DNA from 2 places in the Variovorax arabinosiphilus genome. Region 1 is predicted to be linked to the other one. Evidence: predicted binding sites of a transcription regulator. Region 1 holds the regulator's gene; the other holds the start of a gene.
What was found. Region 1 encodes NrdR, which represses ribonucleotide reductase genes. Its sites were predicted from a motif close to CACNANATNTNGTG; they were not measured.

Region 1 (11,445 bases):
CGTGATCTTCAGACGCCGCACAGAAAGGAAGAGCGATGAACAAGACGTTGGAGACCACAGCCCGCGGGCTACGGACATTCGGTTCCGATGTGGTCGACGGCTTTTTTGAAATCACGCACAACGGCTTCGCCCTGCTCGGGCTTGCCACGGTGTTCGTCGTGCTGGCCTTGGCCGCACGCCCGGACCTGCGTGCCACCGGTGAAGCGCAACTCGCCACCTGGCTCGAATCGCGCAAGCCTGCGCCCGAAGCCACGGCGCTGACGCCCACCGCCATCGACCGCACGACGGCCGCGAGCCCGCTCGACCTGCCTAAGCAGCAAGCTGCCGTGGCTTACTGGCTCAGCAAGAAGTACCGGGTGGCCGCGGAGCCCCTGAGCGTTCTGGTGGCGGAAGCTTATGAACTCGGCAAGCGCACCAAGCTCGACCCGACGCTGATCCTCGCGATCATGGCGGTGGAGTCGAGCTTCAACCCCTTCGCCCAGAGCCATGTGGGCGCCCAGGGCCTGATGCAGGTCATGACGCGTATCCACGAGGACAAGTACGAAAGCGCGGGCGGCACGCTCACGGCCTTCGACCCTGTCACCAATATGCGCGTGGGCGTCAAGGTGCTGCAGGAATGCATCGCCCGCGCCGGCTCGCTCGAAGCCGGTCTGCGCTACTACGTGGGCGCCGCGAACCTCGACGACGACGGCGGCTACGCCGCCAAGGTGATGGCCGAACACGCGCGCCTGGTTCAGGTCGCGGGCGGCAAGGCACCGCCGGTCGCCCCGCCGGCGCTGCGTGCACAGGCACCGCAGAGCCAGCCCGTGCAGGTGGTTGCGCCGGCCAAGCCGGACGGGACAGCCGTGACGCCCCCGGAAAAGGTGGCGCTGCTCGCGGACTCCTGATCGATCCTCGCCGCCGGCCGAGGGCATCGCCCCTCGGCTACACTCGCGAGGTACGCGACTGGCGATAGGCGCCGCGCCCCCCACAGGGCCGACAGCGCTGACGTGGACTACCACTGGGAAGCGTACCGCCCGGCAACCGCCGGGCGATCAGCCGTTCGCCTGGGCAGCCCTTGTTTGATTGAAGAACAAGGACCACCGTCTTCAAAGGACTGCCATGTACCACCGCGACATCCTGGTCGAACAGACCGACCCCGAAATCTGGGCTGCTATCCAGGCCGAGAATGCCCGCCAGGAACACCACATCGAGCTGATCGCGAGCGAGAACTACGCCTCGCCGGCCGTCATGGCCGCCCAGGGCTCGCAGCTCACCAACAAATACGCCGAAGGCTACCCGGGCAAGCGCTATTACGGCGGTTGCGAGTTCGTCGACATTGCCGAGCAACTGGCGATCGACCGCATCAAGCAGATCTTCGGTGCCGACGCCGCCAACGTGCAGCCGCATTGCGGCGCCTCGGCCAACGAAGCCGTCATGCTCGCCTTCCTGAAGCCCGGCGACACCATCATGGGCATGAGCCTGGCCGAAGGCGGCCATTTGACCCACGGCATGCCGCTGAACATGAGCGGCAAGTGGTTCAACGTGGTGAGCTACGGCCTGGACGCGAACGAAGCCATCGACTACGACGCGATGGAGCGCAAGGCGCACGAATCGATGCCCAAGCTGATCATCGCGGGGGCCTCGGCCTACTCGCTGCGCATCGACTTCGAGCGCTTCGCCAAGGTAGCCAAGGACGTCGGCGCGATCTTCATGGTCGACATCGCCCATTACGCCGGCCTGGTGGCCGCGGGCGTGTACCCGAACCCGGTGCCGTACGCCGACGTCGTGACCTCGACCACCCACAAGAGCCTGCGCGGCCCGCGCGGCGGCATCATCCTGATGAAGTCGCAGCACGAGAAGGCGATCAACAGCGCCATCTTCCCCGGCCTGCAGGGCGGCCCGTTGATGCACGTGATCGCCGCCAAGGCCGTGGCCTTCAAGGAAGCGATGGCGCCCGAGTTCAAGGCGTATCAGCAGCAGGTCGTGAAGAACGCGCAGATCGTCGCCGAGACGCTGACGGCGCGTGGCCTGCGCATCGTGAGTGGCCGCACCGAAAGCCACGTCATGCTGGTCGACCTGCGTTCCAAGGGCATCACCGGCAAGGAAGCCGAGGCCGTGCTGGGCAGCGCCCACATGACCATCAACAAGAACGCGATTCCCAACGATCCTGAGAAGCCGATGGTCACCAGCGGCGTGCGCATCGGCACGCCGGCCCTGACCACCCGGGGCTTCAAGGACGAGGAAGCCCGCGCCACCGCCCACCTGGTGGCCGACGTGCTCGACAACCCGCGCGATGCGGCGAACATCGAGGCCGTGCGTGCCAAGGTGCATGCGCTGACCAGCCGCTTCCCGGTCTACCGCTGAGCACGAAGAAGGTCTGACCGCATGAAGTGCCCGTTCTGCGGTCATGCCGAGACGCAGGTCGTCGAGACCCGCGTCTCGGAAGATGGCGACTTCGTCCGTCGCCGCCGCCAGTGCGGCGACTGCGAAAAGCGCTTCACGACCTACGAACGACCGGACGTCAACTTTCCGGTGGTGGTGAAGAAGGACGGGAGCCGCGCCGACTTCGACTCGACCAAGGTCCGCGCATCGATGATGCTGGCCCTGCGCAAGCGGCCGGTCAGCATCGAGCTGATCGACGGCGCCCTCTTTCGCATCGAGCAGAAGCTGCTGTCCAGTGGTCTGCGGGAGATCGAGTCGACCAAGGTCGGCGAACTCGTCATGCGCGAACTCAAGAAGCTGGACAAGGTCGCCTACGTGCGCTTCGCCTCGGTGTACCGCAGCTTCGAGGATGTGGACGAGTTTCGGCAGCTGCTGCGGGACATTTGAGCTTGATCCGCTTGCCGCAGCAGTTCACCTGCCCGCGGCATTGCACTGGCTGGTGGCGCAATCGCCTTTCTTGTCGGGATCACAAACCCTTGGGCGTCCCGATGCCGAGACCACCACGGCGCTGCGACGCCCGCTTTCTGCCTTGAACGCGATACAGCCCATCTGGTACGCATCGCCCTTGCGCGAGAAGCCATTGGCGTCGTAGCTGAGCTTGCCTTCCAAGGCATTGCCCAGTCCCGCATCCACGGTCACGCCGCCAGGCAACGCATCGAAGGCGCGCAAAGTGGTGGCGACGCCCTCGACGGTGCTCTTGATTTCCCAACCGCTGTTCCAGTCGTTGATTGTTCTGGGGGTCAGCGTGACGGTCTGCGAACGCTTGAGCGCTTCGGCGCGTGCCATGCTCAGCGCCGCGACGAACTCGCTGGTGCTCGCCGCCAACCGCTGGTTTAGCAGAAGATCCCGGAAGCTGGGCACGGCGATCGCGCTCAGCACGGCCACCAGCGTGACGACGACCATCAGTTCGATGAGCGTGAAGCCACGCAGGCGCGCCGAAAGGTGCGTGCGCCGCCTCATTTCCAGCACCGTTCCTTGTCGTCGCCACTGCAACTCTTCTCACCCCGGCTGTTGATCGAGATGTCACCCACCCGCGGATCGGTCAAGCCATCCTTCAACCGAGCCGTCAGCGTCACACAACGCCGGACGTCGGGTGCCCCCTCGCAGACGCTCGCCGCCAGCGTGTACTTTCCACTGCCCGGCGTGTCCCCCGAGTCGGCCTTGAAGACGGGTGTTCGGTAGCTGCTCACCTGCGTGTAGAAGCGCTCCTGCTGTTGCATCTCTTGCATCAGTGCCGTGCGCGCTTCGGCGCGCCAGCCTTTGCGCACGGCGTCCATGTACGACGGATAGGCGATGGCTGCAAGGATCGCGATCACCGCGACCACGATCATCAACTCGATCAGGGTGAAACCGCGCGTCGAGACGCAGCGACCGCATGAAAAAGGCCGCTTCATTGCTTGATGTCCTTGTAGTTGAGGACCTGCCGCCAGTTGAGCCGACCCGCGATCTGCGAGACCTTGCCGCCCTCAATGGGACGCGTGATGGTCGCCCCGGGGCCGTCGCCCGCTCCCGTCCCCAGGTTGATGACGGCGACCTTCTTCGTCTCCTGCCGGCGTCCGAAGGAATCCGTGGACGTGTAGGCGCCGTCCCCCTCCTGGATGACCAGCGGCGAACTGAGAAGGCCGATGGTGGACGGGATGCAGGTGCTGCCGGACGACAGGCCGGTCATCGCATTGACCGCACAGCTGTGCCCTCCCCCTCCCGCACCACACGCATTCGGGTTCGGGATGAGCGTGTTGAAGACGAGATAGCCATCGCTCAGCACCATCCGCGAGACCTGCCGCTCGCCGTTGTTGGTGGCCTCCGGCAGGTCGAAGTACCAGCCTCGGCGCCGGGAGGTCTTGTCGTCGTAGGTCCCGTGGACGAACGCGTCGCCGGTGATGCTGAACTGGCCCTTGGCGTCCGGCGCTACTTCGCGCGACTGGAGCTGCGTGCGCGCCTGGTCCACCGGGATCGCCGAGTCGTTGTCGTAGACGCCGTAGATGGTCTGCGCCCGCCGTGTCGACAGGTCGCTGACCTCGACGAACTTCCCCGTGCCGAAGAGCACGATCGCGCCGCCGTTCGGACCGGCGCCCACCTCGGGCGCGACGGTGATGGGCTGGCGTTGCCCGATGCCGTCCTGCGCCACCACCAGCGGGGTGCCGTTCAGGGCCAGGGCCTTGCCGCTTTCGCTCCAGGGCGCATCTTCGGTGAAGCTGAACTTCCACAGATTGCCCTGTGTGTCGCCGGCGTACAAGAGGCGCGTGGAATTGTCCGAGGCCGCGAAATCGCCCACCGGGCCGAGCGCGTTGACCATCGTCTTGTCGGCCGGGTCCGGCAACACGATCTTGTGGTAATTGACGCCGCGCTGCCAAGGCGCTGCGGCCGCCTTGTCGAGCGAGAGCAGGAAGAGTGCCGCGGCCTTTGTCTTGTTGCCGTTGTTGAAGCCCGAAGGCACCACAGCGAACCAGCGATAGACGGCCGGCTTGCCGTCCTTGGCCGCAACGGTCCGGAATTTCAGCAGACGCGGCGCTTGCGTCACATGGCCCATGTCCGCGTCATCCTCGCCGGTGAACTCCCACAGGACGCTGCTGGCACCGAACGCCGACGGATCGGTCACGTCGAGTGCGAAAACGCCACGGCCACCGCCACCCAGGCCCGACACCAGCGCCGTGCGCCAGGTGCCATTCGCCAATTGCACTTCACCAGCGGCTGCGCTGCCGTCGACGTAGGGCTGATGGATGTAGTCCGGCGACGTGTAGCTCCCGAGCTTGGCGTACAGCGAGCCCGGCACATAGGCGAAGAGTTCGGCACCGCTGTCCGCGGCGAAGGCATGCAGCATGCCGTCGTTGGCGCCGACGTACACGGCATGCTGCCGGCCCTTGTGGGCCGTCATGAAGGCGTCGTAGCCCGCGCCCTGCACCGTGGCGCTGGGCGCACCGACCAGGAGCGGCGTCGAGTTGACGACGTCGCCCATGACCGAATCACGCACCCGGAAGATGCCACCCACCTTGTCGGCTTCCGCGCGCCGATCGCCGCGCAGATACGCCACCCGCTTCTCGCCCAGATCGTCCTTTGCACCCGTCTGCGAGAAAGGCTCCGCATTCAGGGCATCGGCCCGGGCTTTGTCGCTGCCCAGCACGGTCCAGTTGAACTCCGCACCGGCCCTGGTGCCGAGCTGCGTGTAGATCTTTCGTGCCTCCGGCTTGTTCGCAGCGGTCAGGAGGCTGCCCGCGCTCCAGGTCGGCGTGTCGGCCTTGCTCACCGCGCCGGCCTTGGCGTCGTAGCTCAGCGGGTACGCCAGCAGCGACCCCGACCAGCGCGTGCTGTCCAGTTGCGGGATGTAGACACGCGTGCCGCTCGCCGCGACGCGGGTGCCGGACAGCGCACCGCCCGCAATCGTGCCGCTGGCAGCCCCCGCCTTGGCGAAGATCTGACGAATCGCGGCGATCATCTCGTCGGGCTTGCTCGCCAGGAAGTAGTTCGCCGGCTTCGGCAGGCCGTCGTCGTCCACACCGGACTGCCACTCGGTGTTCGAGAGCAGCTCTTTGTCGCCGGCGGCCGGCGCGGTGACGAACGGGTTCCCGTCCTTGTTCTTGTCGTCGAAGCCGCCGTACTTGGCAGCCAGGTAGTAGGCGCTGCCGCGCTTTCGCTGGCGGATCGTTCCGTCGCCCCCCTCGTCGACGTCGATGGTGTAGGTCTTCACCCGAACGTCCGGATAGTCGGCGCGAATCCTTTGCGTGTTCGCCCAATACGCCAGGCCCGCCCACCCCAGCGCCCCTTGATCGGACCCACTGTCCAGGCTGGCCATGTTGGACGATGTGATCGGCGTCCCGTTCTTGTACTCGTAGGCGCGCGGACCGGCCTCGTTACCGCGTGTCGTCAACCCCGCTGGACCACCGGGCACGGTGTAGCCGAGGGTCTCCGCGTTCTCGAAGGCCCCCACGACGCTGGACCACAACGCCGTGTCGGGCTCCAGTCTGGACAGGTCCGCGGCCCGAAAGCCGGAGGGCCAGCCATCCAGCCCATCGTTGTGCAAACCAGGCAGCGAATGTTCGTGGTGGGTGTTCAGGTCACCGATCGCCACGACATAGTTGCGCTGGCAGCTTGCGGTCACGGGGTCCCAGCCGGTCTGCGCGCCGCCGCCCCACTTCGGGGTCTCGTTGTAGACCGGGAAGCCATCCTTCATCGCATCCGTCATGCCGGCCGTGGCTTGTGGGCTGGGCGCTTGGCCCTGGAGGTACCGCAGCGATTCGTAGTACAGCTCGCCGAGGGTGTCGAGGGTCTTGTAGGTGCCGGGGACCCGCCCCGTCCGGCCAAAGCGGTTCAGGTAGTTCACGACACCGCTTGAGCCTTCGGTACTGGCCAGAGGATTGGCGGCGAACACGCCGGTGGTCGCATCCCACTCCGCAGCTTCGTTGGCGATCTTCTCGAACTTGGCGTTCTCCGCGGTGGGGCCGGCGAACTTCATCGGCGCGCGCAGCACACCGCCGTAACGTGCGTTGGTGTTGTCCATCAGGTAGCCGAAGGCGGCAAAGCGCATCTTCTCGGAATACGTCTGGATGGTGCCGACCGGCTTGTAGTAGCCGCTGGGCTGCTTGGCGCAGAGGTCGCTGCGCAGCGGCCCTTCGACGGACGAGCAGACTTGCACGCGCGCGAAGTACGGGCCGGCTCCTGCGGGCCCATAAAGTTGATCGGTGCCCGGGTTGGTACAGCTGCCGGTGGACGTGGCGCCGATGAACAGCTGGTCGCGGCAGTTCGCGATGCGGATGCTCCCGTTGGCCCCCAACGTGCCCGACAGCGGCGTCAGCTTGTCCAGATTGCCATCCAGGACTCGCGCGGGAAAGTTGAAGCCCGCGTTGTAGAAGTTGTCCTGCAACACCGCACGCTGCAGCACCGTGTTGGTCGTGCTGTCCTCCACGCGATCGCCGCCGGTCATGGCGTAGCGCAGCATGTCGATGGCCGACGATGCGGCCCAGTTCAGCATGTTCCCGCTCCATCGCTGCGCGCAGACGATGGCCTTGCCGGACAGGCTGGCGCTTGCCGTCCGCTTGAACTGGCGATCGGCCAGCACGTAGTCGTAGCAGCCCATCGGGTCCCAATAGCCGATGTACGACTTGGTGATGTCGAAGTCGCCGCGATAGGCGGCGCCGGTCGTCGGAAACTCCACGGACAGGTCGAGCACCATGTTGGGCTTGACCCGCGAGGTGGTGGAGAACAGCGGCTCGTCGGACAGCCTGGCGTCGGGCGGCAGCGGGGCCGTGGGGGCGGCACCCGCCAACAGGGTGGCCGTGCACAGCCACAACACCATCGCCATGGCTGCGGCTTTCAGGTCGCCTTGTCGAATCTCGAACATGGGAAAGTCCTCTCAAGGGCAGCCGGCACTGACGGCCGGCTTGTACAGGTTGGTCTGCAAGACCACCTGCGTGTCGGTATCGACGCCGAAGCCGATGGCTGTCACGCGGAAGATGTGGGTGGCTTGGCCCGCGCGGGCACTCTCCAGCCGGTTGGCCTGCCAGCCCCCGTTGTTGCGCATGACCTCGACGATGTAGCGCGGCAAGGCCGCCGGCGCTGCCCCCTTGCCGACGACAAAGGTCTGGCCGGTGAAGGTGCCGTAGGCGACCGAGGTCTTGCTGCCAGGCGAGAGATCGGCCTTCATCCACGCGGGCGTGGTGCCCGGCGCGCTCGGCGCGCAGAGGCCCAGGTTGGTATTGCTGCCACACCCCTCCACGAAGGGCGCGACATCCTTGTTGTTGAAGAGACAGAGGCGGGATGCCGCGTTCGCATTGGGGCCGAGGATGTCCAGTTCGGCATCGACCAGTGCGGCCTCGGCCGCCTGCAGCGCCATCTCCTGGTCACGGTCGCTGCGAGCGCTGCGCTCGTTCACGAGCGAGAGCCGCGCGGCGCCCACGCCGAGCACGGTGACCACCACGAGGAGCAGCAATACCACGATCAGGGAGAAGCCGCCCGAACGATCACGTCGCAATGAGGGCGCGATGGACCTGCTCATGCCGGGTCCTTCACCACGTTGCGCAGCATCAGCGTGAACGTCGCGACGGACCGGAAGCGACCATCGTCCGGCGGCTCGAAAGCCACGTCCTTGAACGCCGGACCGAGCGGGTACAGCGTGTAGGACTGCCCTTCGATCTTCTTCAGGTCGCCATTCGCACGATCGCTGCGCACGACGATGCCCACGCGCACCGCGACGACCTTCCGCCACTCGACGCTGACCTGCGTCCCGGCGGCTTTGGCGCGGGCATCGATCGCCTTGGCATCGAGCCAGGTTTCCGGCACGCTGTCGCCATCGCCGTCGTAGCCGTAGACGACCTTGAATTTCTCGACGCCGCGGGCCAGTTGCTCCGAGTGGAAACCTCCTGCTTTCGTCCGAAATTTGCAGTAGAGGGCGGGCACGTCGTCGCTGCCGACCGACACATAGAAGAAGCTCCAGACACGATCGGCGGCTGTCGGCGTGGCAGACGGCCCTTTCTGGGGATGCCCCAGGCAGTCGATGATCGTGTCGTCGGCGACGTCCGCGTCGGCCTTGCTGCGGCCGAAGAAGCGGACCAGGAGCGAATCGTTCTGTGCCTTGTCGTCGGTATCGTGGGCGCCGATGCTGCCGTCGTTGCTCTTGACCGTCGCATTGGTCGCACCGACGACATTGAGCTCGTCGGTCCCGGCACCGTTGCCCAGGAGCACCGCATTGCTTGCGATCACCGCGACACCGTCGCTCAGCCGGTCCGGCGCGTAGTCGGCATAGCCGGCCTGGCGCACCACGCTCTGCACGACGTAGCGGGCAAAGCGCAGCGAATCCTGGGTGGCCTGAACGTCGGCGTCGGCGTTGAAGAGCTTCTTGCCGGCCAGGAAGGCGATGCTCGCCGCAAGGATCACGAGGAGGCCGATGGTCATCGCGACCATCAGTTCGACCAGGGTGACCCCGCACTGCGTGCCGCGACGGCCCTCAGAAGCTCTTCGGCGTGAAGTCATCGTAGTCCTGTCCGGGGATGAGTTGCATGACCACGCGCGGCGGGCGCTTCGCCTGATCCTTCTCGTCTTCCATGGGCATGCGAGGCGTCCAGCCGAGCTTGACGACAAGGTTGCGGCCGGTCTTGCTGCAGGGCCAGGCGTAGTGGCCGTCCTTGGCCGGCGGGTTGTCGTCGAAGCAGACCGCGACGCGTGCCTCGGGCAAGGTGGCGTCGACCCGTTCCAGCCAGGTACGGACGTCCCAGGCGGCCAATGCCTTGTCCCCGCAGGCCGCGGCCATGCCGATACAGGCCGTTTCGGTCGCGCCGGGCAGTGCGCCGCCGCTCTTCCAGTCGTCGACGACGTAGGCGTTCTCAGCGTTGTTGCGCGCTGCGATGTTCTTGTTGATCCGCGCTGTCTCGGACAGCTCGCGGACCAGGTTGACGGCGGTGGTGAACGAACCCGATTCGTTCGTGCTGCGCACGGCCGCCAGCAGCATGCCCACCGCCCCCAGCAACCCGATGCTGAGCACGACGATCGAGATCAGCACCTCGAGCAGGGAAAAGCCCCCCTCGGCGCGCCTGGATGACGCCATACCTTTCACTCCCTGATGTCGATCTGTCGCAGGCAGAGGCCCCGCGCAGTCGTTTTGCGAAGTCTAGGTTTGCGCCAAGGCCGGTCGTGCGCCGTTCATCCCGTGCAGCGCTACCGCTCGTATGATTCGAAAGACCGCTCGTGCAATTTCTCGCGCCGCTGCGCCACGCGAAGATCCAACGCACCACCCCCACCTCTTCCCCTCATGCCGCTCACTCCCGAAGACGCCGCCCGAAGCGCACACGCGCACCGTCTCGCTCTCGACAGCCTCCTGATGACGGACCCCAATCCCCGCGTCGGCTGCGTTCTGACCGATGCCCACGGCCGCATCCTCGGCACCGGCCACACCCAGCCCGTCGGCGGCCCGCATGCCGAAGTGATGGCGTTGCGCGATGCGGCGGCGCACGGCCTGTCGGTCGAGGGGGCGACCGCCTACGTCACGCTGGAGCCCTGCTCGCACCACGGCCGCACCGGCCCGTGCTGCGACGCGCTGATCGCCGCCGGTATCCGCCGGGTCGTGGCGTCCATCGCGGACCCGAACCCGCTCGTGGGTGGCAATGGCTTTGCGCGCCTGCGCGCCGCCGGGGTCGACGTCGAGGTCGGGCCCGGCGCGGTCGAATCGCGCGAACTCAACCTCGGCTTCTTCAGTCGCATGGTCCGCAGGACGCCCTGGGTCCGCATGAAGACCGCGGCCTCGCTGGATGGCAAGACGGCCCTCCCCAACGGCGCGAGCCAGTGGATCACCGGCGATGCCGCCCGGACCGACGGCCATGCCTGGCGCGCACGGGCCAGCGCCGTGCTGACCGGCGTCGGCACGCTGATCGAAGACGACCCGCGCCTCGATGTGCGCGGGATCGAAACGCCCCGCCAACCGAACCTGGTGATCGTCGACAGCCGGCTCCAGACGCCCCCCGGCGCCCGGCTGTTCGACATTCCCGGCCGCCAGGTCTGGATCTACGCGGCCCGCCGCGACGAGGCCCTCGCCGCGGCGCTGGAGGCCAAAGGCGCCACGGTGACGGTCCTGGCCAACACCGACGGCAAGGTCGACCTGGCCGCCATGCTGCGCGACCTGGCCATGCGGGAGGTCAACGAACTGCACGTGGAGGCCGGCCACAAGCTCAACGGCTCGCTGATGCGTGAAGGCCTGGTCGACGAACTGCTGGTGTACCTGGCGCCCAAGTTCCTGGGCGATGGCTTCGGGATGGCGAGCCAGCCCCATGCCGGTGGCCCGCTGACGGCGCTGGCCGACGCCCTCGCCCTGGACTTCCATTCGGTCGACCGTTTCGGGCCCGACCTGCGGATCCTCGCGCGGGTGCAGGGACACGATTCGTTCTGAGCGCCGGGCGTCCGGGGAGCGCCTTCGCGTTCTCTGCGAAAATGCGGGAATGTTCACCGGCATCATCACCGGCGTGGGGCGCATCGCCGCCGTACGCAACCTCGGAAGCTCCTCCTCCCACGGCAAGCGACTCAGCATCGCCGTACCGCCGG
Region 2 (11,445 bases), on a different contig from region 1:
AGCCAGGCGAGCTTGTAGGTGTCGTCCAGCTTCTTGCCCGAGGCGCCCGCCATGTAGATGTTGAGTGACTGCGCCTGGTCGATCCACTTCTGGCGACGTGCGGCCGCTTCGACCAGCCAGGTCGTCTCGACCTCGAAGGCGGTGGCGTAGAGCGCCTTCACGTCCTGCGGCACGCGGTCGATCGGACGCAGCGAGCCATCGAAGTGCTTCAGGTCCATTACCATCACGTCGTCCCACAGGCCCAGGCGCTTCAGGTCGCGCACCAGGTAGTGGTTGATCACGGTGAACTCGCCCGACAGGTTCGACTTGACCGACAGGTTGCCGAAGCAGGGTTCGATGGACGCGTCGACGCCGATGATGTTCGAGATGGTCGCGGTCGGTGCGATCGCCACGCAGTTCGAATTGCGCATGCCGTCGGCCTTGATCTTCTGGCGCAGCGCGTCCCAGTCGAGCGTGGCCGAGCGGTCGACCTCGACGTAGCCGCCCCGCGCCTTCTCGAGCAGGTCCAGCGTGTCGATCGGCAGGATGCCTTTGTCCCACAGCGAGCCCTTGTAGCTCGAGTACTTGCCACGCTCCTTGGCGAGGTCGGTCGACGCCCAGTAGGCGTGGTAGCAGATGGCTTCCATCGACTCGTCGGCGAACTGCACCGCTTCCTGCGAGGCGTAGGGAATGCGCAGTTCGTACAGCGCGTCCTGGAAGCCCATGAGGCCCAGGCCGACCGGACGGTGGCGCAGGTTCGAATCACGCGCCTTCTTGACCGCGTAGTAGTTGATGTCGATCACGTTGTCGAGCATGCGCATCGCGGTCGAGATCGTCTTCTTGAGCTTGTCCTGGTCGAGCACCTTGGCGCCGGCCACGTCTTTCAAGTGGTTGATCAGGTTGACCGAACCGAGATTGCACACCGCGGTTTCGGTGTCGCTGGTGTTCAGCGTGATCTCGGTGCACAGGTTCGACGAGTGCACGACGCCGGCGTGTTGCTGCGGCGAGCGCACGTTGCAGGCGTCCTTGAACGTGATCCACGGGTGGCCGGTCTCGAACAGCATCGTGAGCATCTTGCGCCACAGGTCGGCCGCAGGCAGCGTGCGCGAAGGCTTGATCTCGCCGCGCGAAGCCTTCTCTTCGTAGGCGACGTAGGCCTTTTCGAAGTCGGCACCGAAGAGGTCGTGCAGATCGGGCACGTTCGACGGCGAGAACAGCGTCCAGTTGCCCTTTTCCATCACGCGACGCATGAAGAGGTCGGGGATCCAGTTGGCGGTGTTCATGTCGTGCGTGCGGCGGCGGTCGTCGCCGGTGTTCTTGCGCAGTTCCAGGAACTCCTCGATGTCGAGGTGCCAGGTTTCCAGGTACGTGCAGACGGCGCCCTTGCGCTTGCCGCCCTGGTTCACGGCCACGGCCGTGTCGTTCACGACCTTCAGGAACGGCACGACGCCTTGCGATTCGCCATTGGTGCCCTTGATGTGGCTGCCCAGGGCGCGCACGCGGGTCCAGTCGTTGCCCAGGCCGCCGGCGAACTTCGACAGCAGCGCGTTTTCCTTGATCGACTCGTAGATACCGTCCAGGTCGTCGGGCACGGTCGTGAGGTAGCAGCTCGACAGCTGCGAGCGCAGTGTGCCGGCGTTGAACAGCGTGGGCGTGCTCGACATGAAGTCGAAGGACGACAGCACTTCGTAGAACTCGATGGCGCGCGCTTCGCGGTCGATCTCGCCCAGCGACAGGCCCATGGCCACGCGCATGAAAAAGGCCTGCGGCAACTCGATGCGCGTCTTGCGCACGTGCAGGAAGTAGCGGTCGTACAGGGTCTGCAGGCCGAGGTAGTCGAACTGGTTGTCACGTTCGGCCTTCAGGGCTGCGCCCAGGCGCGGCAGGTCGAACTGCAGCAGCTTCTCGTCGAGCAGGTCGTTGTCGACGCCCTTCTTGATGAATTGCGGGAAGTAGTCGGTGTAGGCCTGGGCACGTTCGGCGGGCATCACTTCGCGGCCGATGATCTCCTTGAAGATCGTGTGCAGGAGCAGGCGCGCGGTAGCGAAGGTGTAGTCCGGATCCTTTTCGATCAGCGTGCGGGCCGCCAGGATCGACGCCTTGTAGACCTCGTCGAGCGGCACGCCGTCGTACAGGTTGCGCATCGTCTCGGCCTGGATCGGGGCGGCCGTGATGCTGTCGCCGAGGCCTTCGCAGGCCGATTCGATCAGGCCCTTGAGTTCGTTCAGGTCGAGGGCGACGCGCTCGCCGCGGTCCAGCACGTGCAGCGTCGGTGCCGCGGGCGTTTCCTGCGCGACCTGCTTGGACCGCTCCTGCGTGCGGCGTTCGCGGTACAGCACATAGGCGCGGGCGATCTCGTGGTGCCCGCCGCGCATCAGGCCGAGCTCGACCTGGTCCTGCACGTCTTCGATGTGGAAGGTGCCGCCACCCGGACGCGAACGCACCATGGCACGCACCACGGCCTGCGTCAGCGTGTCGACCGTTTCGCGCACGCTGGCCGATGCCGCGCCCTGCGTGCCGTGCACCGCGAGAAAGGCCTTCATCATCGCGATGGCGATCTTGTTGGGCTCGAAGGGCACCACGGCGCCGTTGCGGCGGATGATCTGGTAGTGCGCGAGGGCGCTGCCGGCAGGCGAGCCGGCGCTGTCGCGGGCCGCCGCGCCGGCGGTGGGCGAGGGGGTCGTTGCGCGAGAGGTGGTGGACGGGGTGTTCAGAGCTGTTTGCATTCGGTCCTCGGTTGGCAAATTCTTGTTGGGGGCGCGTGGCGGAAGCGGCGTCCGGCGCGGTCGACCGGGGGATGCCGGTCGGGCAGCACACTATATCTAGTGTGTAGGGGGGTCACAATCACTAGATGTAGTGTTTTTCACGAAGATCAATGTCCGTGAAAAAAGTCACACAAGGCGCAGAGGCCGGCGCATGCCGCATGGTGACTGCATCAGTCTGAACGAAGCCAGCAGCCATGCACTTTTCCGGCGGATTTGGGCTTGAAAGCCGCATGGTTGCTGGACGGCGGCCGATGACTTGGCGCCGCGCACTGGTCGATCGGCCGGGCATCGGGTGCCGAGCCTCGATTGAAAATTTTTAGCGGTTCGCTGTCTGTGGCAAGACCGGCGGCGGAAACATCGCGCTCGGCCACCCGGTGTCGGCCTGCAGGCGCGCCCACTCGAAGCCCGCACCGGGGTCGTGCTTGCGCCCCGGCGCGATGTGTTCGTGGCCGGCGACGAAGCCGATGGGGTAGCGCTGCGCGATCGCCGGGCAGAGCGCGGCGAGGGTGGCGTACTGCGCCGCCTCGAAGGTCTGGCCTTCCAGGCCTTCGAGCTCGATGCCGACGGAGTCGTCGTTGCAGTTGCCGCGGCCGCGCCAGGCCGAGGCGCCGGCGTGCCAGGCGCGCGCGTCGCAGCTCACGAACTGCCAGAGCGCGCCGTCGCGCCGCACATAGAAGTGCGACGAGACTTCGGCGCCGCGGATCTGCTGGAAGTACGGATGCGCATCCCAGTCGAGCCGGTTGGTGAAGAGCCGCTGCACTTCGTCGCCGCCATACCGGCCGGGCGGCAGGCTGATGGAATGCAGCACGATCAGGTCGATGTGCGCGCCCGGCGGCCGCGGGCCGAAATTCGGCGAGGGCAGACGGTTTGCGCTGCGCAGCCAGCCGTCCTGCCAGAGGTCTGAAGTGGCTGGGCCAGCGTCACTCATCGCCGCCGGCGTCGTCGTTGCCGTTGGGCGTGCCGATACCCAGCCGCGCAATGCGGTAGCGGATCTGCCGCAGGCTCAGGCCGAGCCGCGCGGCCGCGGCGGTGCGGTTGAAGCCGCTCTCGCGCAGGGCACGCACGAGGATCTCGCGCTCCTGCTGGTCGAGGTAGGTCTGCAGGTCGGCGGGCACGGCCGGTGGCGCGTCCACGTGCGCGGGTATCGGCGCAACCGCCAAGGCCGCGGCCGGTGGCGGCGGTGGTGCCGGGGGCGGTGCAGCGATCGATAGCGGCGCGAGGTCGGACACGCGCTCGAGCGGTGCGATGTTGCTCGGCTCGAAGTCCAGGTGCAGTTCGTCGCCGTCGTTGAGGGCCACCGCGCGGTGCAGCAGGTTCTCGAGTTCGCGCACGTTGCCCTGCAGCGGGTGGGCGGCCAGGCTGTCGATCACCGCCGGCGACAGCACCGGCACGTCCATGCCCGCGTCGTGCGCGATGCGCGCGAGCAGCGCGGCGCACAGCGCGGGCAGGTCCTCGCGCCGGTCGCGCAGGGCCGGCACGGCGATCTCGATCACGTTGAGCCGGTAGAACAGATCCTGCCGGAAGCGGCCCGTCTGCACCTCGGCCTGCAGGTCCTTGTGGGTGGCGCTGACGATGCGCACGTCGACGGCGTCTTCCTGCGTCGAGCCGATCGGCCGCACGCTGCGCTCCTGGATGGCGCGCAGCAGCTTGGACTGCATCGCCAGTGGCAGGTCGCCGATCTCGTCGAGGAACAGCGTGCCGCCCCGGGCTGCCTGGAAGTAGCCGTCGCGGTCGGCCGCGGAGCCGGTGTACGAGCCCTTGCGCGCGCCGAAGAATTCCGCTTCGAGCAGGTTCTCGGGAATGGCGCCGCAGTTGACGGCGACGAAGGGGCCGTCGCTGCGCTGGCTGCAGGCATGCACGGCGCGTGCGACCAGTTCCTTGCCGGTGCCCGATTCGCCGCGCACCAGCACCGGCGCCATGCCGCGCGCCACCTTGGCGATGCGCGACTTGACCAGGCGCATCGGCTCGGAGTCGCCGACCAGCCGGGCCAGTGCGGCATTGCCGTTCCCGCCGACGGTCGATTCGATGCTGCGTGCGGGGTCGACGGTGCCGGTGGACGGCGCACTGGGGCGTGCCGACGCGAGCTGTGCCTGCACCGCCGACGCCACGACACCGCGGAACTGCTTCAGGTCGACCGGCTTGGTGAGGTAGTCGAAGGCGCCGGCCTTCAGCGCCTCGACCGCGTTCTCGGCAGAACCGTAGGCCGTCATCACGATGCATCGCTCGCTGCGCTGCTCGCGGTGGATGCGCTGGAGAATTTCCATGCCCAGCCCGTCCGGCAGGCGCATGTCGGTGATGACCACGTCGAAGCGCTCGGCCTGCAGGTGCTTTTCCGCCTCGGCCACGTTGCCGGCGGCTTCGACGCGGTAGCCCTCGCGCAGCAACGTCAGTTCGTACAGGGTGCGCAGGTCGGGCTCGTCGTCGACGACCAGGATCTGTGCAATGCGCGGCGCGGACGGGTTCGGAGTGCTCACGGCGTTATTGTGTCAGCCGCCCTTCGGCGGCCGCGAAGTGGACGAAGAAGGCGTTGCCTTCCGGACTGCCGCGCGCGACGAGGCAGCGCTCGTAGCCCATGGTGGCACCGTGCCGTTCGCAGAGTTCGCGGCACAGGAACAGGCCGAGGCCGCTCGACCGGCTCTCCGACGAGAAGAAGGGTTCGAACAGGTGCCGCTGCACCGCGGGGTCGAGCGGTGCGCCGTCGCTCCACACCTGCAGGCTGGCGCGCCCGGCCGTGCCGTTGCGCGTGTGGACCTGGATGGCGCCGTCGCTTGCGCTGGCGTAGCGCGCCGCGTTGTCCAGCAGGTTCACCAGGATGCGGCGCAGGTGCTCGACGTCGAATCGCACGTCGACCGCGCCGGCCTCGAGCACCACCTGCACGCCGCGGTGCGTCTGCTGCACCCACTCGTCGACCAGCGTGCGCACCGTCGGATCGAGCGACAGCTGCTCGTCCAGCGGCAGCACGCGCTGCTGGCGCGCGCGCGCCACGTCGAGCACGTCGTCGACGATGCGTGCCAGCCGCTGCGCGTTCTGCTCGACCATCGCGGTGAGCTGGCGATGCGCCGGGTCGGTCAGGTCTTCGCTGAGCAGCGCGCTGGCCTGCGTGATCGCGGCCAGCGGGTTGCGGATCTCGTGTGCCACCGCCGCGGACATGCGGCCCATCGCCGCCAGCTTCTCGGTGCGGATGCGGGCCTCGAGCTCGCGCAGATCCTGCAGGAACATCACGCACAGGCTGTCGTTGCGCCGGTCGCTCGACGGCGTGAGCCGGGTGCGCACCCGCACCTCGCGTGCCGGCCCCTGGGCCTGCGCCAGGGGCAGTTCGCGCGATTGCGCGGCTCGCCGCGAGAAGGTTCGCCCGGCCAGCGCGGCCAGTGGGCGCCAGGCCGGCTGCGACGCCAGCACGAAGGGCGGCGTCATCGACGCCAGGCCATGCCCGAGGATCACGTCGGCCGCCGGGTTGGCGGCATGCACCCGGCCGTCGGCGTCGATCACCAGTACGCCTTCGCTCAGCGTCTCGATCACCAGATCGTTCACCTGCGCATGCATCTGCGCCGCGCTGCGTCCGCGCTGCGCCAGCGCCTCTTCACGCGCCAGGCGCCGTGCGAGTTCGTGCGCCAGCAGCGCCACGACGAACAGGCCGGTGCCGGTGAGCGCCGCCTGCACGAAGCGCGCGCTGGCGTCGCCCGACGAATCGATCCAGCGCCAGCCCGCATCGGCCAGCAGGAGCAGCGTGACGGCCGCGCTGGTGCCCAGGCCCACGGTGACCGTGCCGAGCACCGCGCCCATCAGCACCGGCAGCGCGAACAGCGGCGTGTAGTTGATGCTGCCGACCTGCAGCACCTGCAGGGCGGTGAAGGTCGCCAGGTCGATGCCGATCGTCACCGCCCAGGCCGTGCCGAAGTTGCGGATCGGCGGACGGAAGGGCGCGAAGCGCGCACCCAGGAGTGCCGCGATCAGGTAGCCCGACGAGAGGCCGACCGCGATCCAGTGCACCGACTGGCCGATGGCATAGGTCACGAACTGCAGCAGCAGCAGCACGGCGGCCACGAAGCAGCGCGCCGTCATGAAACCGCGCCACAGACGCTGCAGCGCGGTGTCGCGTTCGGTGCGGGTATCGAGCGCGGCCCAGTCGGTCAGGGGGTCGCCGCGTGACCAGAGCAGGGAGGCCACAGCTTCTCAGCCTTCGGCCACGCGCCGATGTGCCGCGCTGCAGTACAGCGCACCGCCCGGTCCTGGCAGGGCGTCGGTCGCCGGCAGATGCAGGCCGCAGTGGGCGCAGCGCACCATCGCCTGCGGCGCCCCGACCGCGGGCGGCGCTGAACGCTTCGGCGCTGCGGCGCGTTCGCGTATCTCGTCTTGTCTGTTCTTGCGCCAGAGCCAGATACCGACCGCCACCACGAAGAGGACCAGCAGGTACTTCATGCGGCGCCTCGTGCCAGCAGCACTTCGAGCACGAAGCGCGAGCCGACGTAAGCCAGCAGCAGGAGCGCGGCGCCCGCGTACAGCACGCGCCGTGCGGTGCGGCCGCGCCAGCCGAAGCGGGCGCGGCCGATCAGGAGCACCGCGAAGGTCAGCCAGGCCAGCACCGAGAACAGCGTCTTGTGGTCCCACTTCCAGACCTGTCCGGCGGCGCCGTAAAGCGTCTCGCTGAAGAGCAGGCCGGCCAGCAACGTGGCCGACAGCAGCACGAAGCCGGCGCTCACGAAGCGGAAGGTCAGGCGCTCCAGGGTGAGCAGCGGCACGCTGGCTTCCGGCTCGGTCGCCAGGCGGATCTGCTTCTCGGCGCGGGTCGTGAGCCAGGCATGCACCACCGCCGCGCCGAACAGGCCGTACGACGCGATGCCCAGCGCCAGGTGCAGCGGCAGCCAGGGCGAGGCCGACACATGCAGCGGCGTGCCCGGGAACAGCACGGCCAGCAGCACGGCCAGCGCGCCCAGCCCGGCCAGGGTGCGGCGCACGGTGAGCTGCGGGAACATGCGGCTTTCAACGGCATACACCGTGAGCACGAGCCACGCCATGACCGACAGCGCCGGCGCGAAGCCAAAGCGCGGCATGGCGCTGATCAGCCCGACGCCCAGCGCCAGTGCATGAAGCAGCCAGGCCAGGCCCAGTGCGGATTGGGTGGCTTGTCGGTTCAATCGGGGGGCCGCGGCGGCCGTCAAGGCATAGGCACCGGCAGTGGCGATGCCCAGTGCCACGCCGAGTGGGGAGGGGCTCGCTAAAATCATGCGGCGATGATAAGGGCTGGCCCGCAGCGCTCGTCGCACGTCGCAACGCCGCCCCGGCGTTTCGCCCCCAATTCATAGCGCCCGCGCCTGCGGGCCACAAGGCACCTTCCATGGCCACCGCGCTCACCGAAAAATTCTCCCGGCTCGTCAAGACGATGAGCGGGCAGGCCCGCATCACCGAAGCCAACGTGCAGGACATGCTGCGCGAGGTGCGCATGGCGCTGCTCGAGGCCGACGTGGCCCTGCCCGTGGTGCGCGATTTCGTCGCGCGCGTGAAAGAGAAGGCGCTCGGCCAGGAAGTGCTCGGCTCGCTCAAGCCCGGCCAGGCGCTGGTCGGCATCGTCAACCGCGAACTCGCCGCCACCATGGGCGAGGGCATTTCCGACATCAACCTGGCAGCGCAGCCGCCGGCCGTCATCCTCATGGCCGGCCTGCAGGGCGCCGGCAAGACCACGACCACCGCCAAGCTGGCCAAGCACCTGATCGAGAAACGCAAGAAGAAGGTGCTGACCGTGTCGGGCGACGTCTACCGGCCCGCCGCCATCGAACAGTTGAAGACGGTGACCAAGCAGGCCGGCGCCGAGTGGTTCCCGAGCTCGGCCGACCAGAAGCCGATCGACATCGCGCGCGCCGCCATCGACCATGCGCGCCGGCACTTCTTCGACGTGCTGCTGGTCGACACCGCCGGCCGCCTGGCCATCGACGAAGTGCTGATGGACGAGATCAAGGCGCTGCACGCCGAGCTCAACCCGGTCGAGACGCTGTTCGTGGTCGACGCCATGCAGGGCCAGGACGCGGTGAACACCGCCAAGGCCTTCAAGGACGCACTGCCGCTCACCGGCATCATCCTGACCAAGACCGATGGCGACTCGCGCGGTGGCGCGGCACTGTCGGTGCGGCAGATCACCGGCGTGCCGATCAAGTTCGCCGGCACCAGCGAGAAGATCGACGGGCTCGAAGTGTTCGATGCCGAACGCCACGCCGGCCGCATCCTGGGCATGGGCGACATCGTTGCGCTGGTCGAGCAGGTCACGGCCGGCGTCGACGTCGCCGCGGCCCAGAAGCTTGCCGCCAAGGTCAAGAGCGGCGCCGGCTTCGACCTCAACGACTTCCTCGGCCAGCTGCAGCAGATGAAGCAGATGGGCGGCCTCTCCAGCCTGATGGACAAGCTGCCGCAGCAGATGGCCGCCAAGGCGACCGAGGCCGACATGACCCGCGCCGAACGCGACATCCGCCGCAAGGAAGGGATCATCCAGAGCATGACCCCGCTGGAGCGACGCAAGCCCGAACTGCTCAAGGCCACCCGCAAGCGCCGCATCGCCGCCGGTGCCGGCGTGCAGGTTCAGGAGGTCAACCGCATGCTCAACGAGTTCGAGCAGATGCAGACCATGATGAAGAAGATGAAGGGCGGCGGCCTGATGAAGATGATGAAGAAGATGGGCGGCATGAAGGGGATGCCGGGCATGGGCGGGCCGAAGCTGCCGTTCTGAAACAGTTGCGCCGTGGTAGCCCGCCCGATGCCGTAGCGCGCCATCCATACGGGTTGCAATGTCCAAGGATCTTCGCATCCGAGAAGTCGAACGGATCATCGAGGATCTGACCGCGCGCCATCCGCAGCGTGCGGCCATCCCTGGCTCCCTGCTCGTTCAGCTTCGCACCGTGGCACCGCAGAACTACCTGGATGTTCTCCGGCGGCTCGGGCCGTGCGAAATAGCGGGGGACTTCCAGTTCCTGGGCCTCGCCGATCTGCCGGGAGAGAACGCCCTTCGGGAGGTCCCACGCATTGCGCTGGGTGTCGATTGGTGGCTCTTCGCCGTCTCGGGTACCGGTGACGCATGGCTGACGCGCCAGGCCGATGGCGGGCGCTCGGACATCGCGTTTCTCGATCATGACGAAGGGCCGGAAGCCACCGCGAAGCCGATGCACCTTGGCTTCCACCAGTGGCTCCAACTGGCGGATCTCATGGCGCAGGTCGAAGACGACGCAGACGTGCCGGCCGAGTCGCGCAGCGCCGAGATCACGGGCCTGCTCGAGGCGCTCAGTGGCGGACTCGCGACCCGGTTCCCGTACGCCGTCAGCTGACGAGCACCATGAAAAAAGCCGGCACGATGGCCGGCTTGGTTCGAGAGGCGTGTAAGACGCTCAGGCCGTCGCGAGCGCCGGGCGCGCCAGCTTCAGCGCATGCATCCAGGCGCGGCGCAGGACGGCCGGCGAACGCGATTCCTCGGGGATCAGCAGCCAGCCGCGGTCGCGCAGCGTGGTGCCCAGCGCGATCTGGCTGGTCAGCACGGTCAGCGGGATCGCCAGCAGCAGCGGCAGGCCCACGGGCATCAGCCAGATCAGCGCGCTCGGGTCGATCAGCGCGATACCGACGGCCAGCACGGCGATGATCGCGGTCATCGGTGCCAGCTGCGAGAAGGCGATGCGCCACGGCACGGCGGCGGCTTCACGGGGAGGCGACTTCCAGTTCAGCTTGACGCCGGTGAGGGCGACGACGACGAACAGCGAGTGCGCCAGCATGCGGACCGGGGCTTGCACGATGGCCAGGGCGCTTTCCAGCACCGAGCTCTTGAGCAGGCCACCCAGGCCGCCGAACTGGCGTTGCTCGCCGCGCATCAGCACGGCGGCGATGCCCAGCACGCGCGGCAGGAACAGCAGGCTCAGCGTCCAGGCCCACAGGGCGGCCAGTTCGCCGGGCAGCACATGCCAGCTCGAAATCAGGCTCGAACCCGACAGCCACAGGGCGGTGCCCAGCGTCAGGAAGGCCAGCCACAGCGGGGCCGAAACGTAGGCCATGGTGCCGGTCACGAACATCGCACGGTGCACCGGGTGGATGCCGGGCTCGGCCATCAGGCGGGCGTTCTGCAGGTTGCCCTGGCACCAGCGGCGGTCGCGCTGCAGTTCGGACAGCAGGTCCGGCGGTTGTTGCTCGTAGCTGCCGACCAGGTCGGACACCAGCCACACGTGGTAGCCGGCGCGGCGCATCAGGGCCGCTTCGACGAAGTCGTGCGACATGATGCCGCCCGACATGCCACCGGTGCCGGCGATCGGTGCCAGCGCGCAGTGGTCCATGAAGGGCTTGACGCGGATGATGGCGTTGTGGCCCCAGTAGTGCGATTCGCCCAGTTGCCAGAACTGCATGCCCAGCGTGAACAGGCGGCCCGTCACGCGGGAAGCGAATTGTTGGGCACGGGCGTGCAGCGTGACGTGGCCGATGGCCTGCGTCGCGGTCTGGATCACGCCGGCCGTCGGGTTGGCTTCCATCAGCTTGACCATCGCGGTCAGGCAGTCGCCGCTCATCACCGAGTCGGCGTCGAGCACGACCATGTACTTGTAGTCGTTGCCCCAGCGGCGGCAGAAGTCGGCCACGTTGCCGGCCTTGCGGTGCGTGCGGCGGGTGCGCAGGCGGTAGTAGACCTCGACCTGCGGCTGGTTCGGGCTCTCGGCCAGGGCGGCGCGCAGGTCTTCCCAGGCGG

Region 2: a site for NrdR is predicted at 2,794-2,807, ahead of QTH86_RS22020 (ribonucleoside-diphosphate reductase subunit alpha). Genes of this name have one in related genera too.

Annotation. Positions count from the first base shown of each region.
Region 1 covers NZ_JASZYB010000001.1:642,010-653,454, reverse strand. The annotation lists gene QTH86_RS03115 (lytic transglycosylase domain-containing protein) at 36-887, shown strand; ZMP/ZTP riboswitch at 932-1,059, shown strand; gene glyA (serine hydroxymethyltransferase) at 1,102-2,346, shown strand; gene nrdR (transcriptional regulator NrdR) at 2,368-2,811, shown strand; gene QTH86_RS03100 (GspH/FimT family pseudopilin) at 2,836-3,384, opposite strand; gene QTH86_RS03095 (type IV pilin protein) at 3,381-3,818, opposite strand; gene QTH86_RS03090 (pilus assembly protein) at 3,815-7,759, opposite strand; gene QTH86_RS03085 (pilus assembly PilX family protein) at 7,772-8,413, opposite strand; gene QTH86_RS03080 (PilW family protein) at 8,410-9,387, opposite strand; gene pilV (type IV pilus modification protein PilV) at 9,362-9,958, opposite strand; gene ribD (bifunctional diaminohydroxyphosphoribosylaminopyrimidine deaminase/5-amino-6-(5-phosphoribosylamino)uracil reductase RibD) at 10,163-11,293, shown strand; gene QTH86_RS03065 (riboflavin synthase) at 11,343-11,445, shown strand, end outside.
Region 2 covers NZ_JASZYB010000003.1:749,536-760,980, forward strand. The annotation lists gene QTH86_RS22020 (ribonucleoside-diphosphate reductase subunit alpha) at 1-2,705, opposite strand, end outside; gene ampD (1,6-anhydro-N-acetylmuramyl-L-alanine amidase AmpD) at 3,061-3,672, opposite strand; gene QTH86_RS22030 (sigma-54-dependent transcriptional regulator) at 3,665-5,218, opposite strand; gene QTH86_RS22035 (two-component system sensor histidine kinase NtrB) at 5,223-6,911, opposite strand; gene QTH86_RS22040 (PP0621 family protein) at 6,918-7,163, opposite strand; gene QTH86_RS22045 (cytochrome C assembly family protein) at 7,160-7,969, opposite strand; gene ffh (signal recognition particle protein) at 8,080-9,459, shown strand; gene QTH86_RS22055 (hypothetical protein) at 9,518-10,051, shown strand; gene mdoH (glucans biosynthesis glucosyltransferase MdoH) at 10,112-11,445, opposite strand, start outside.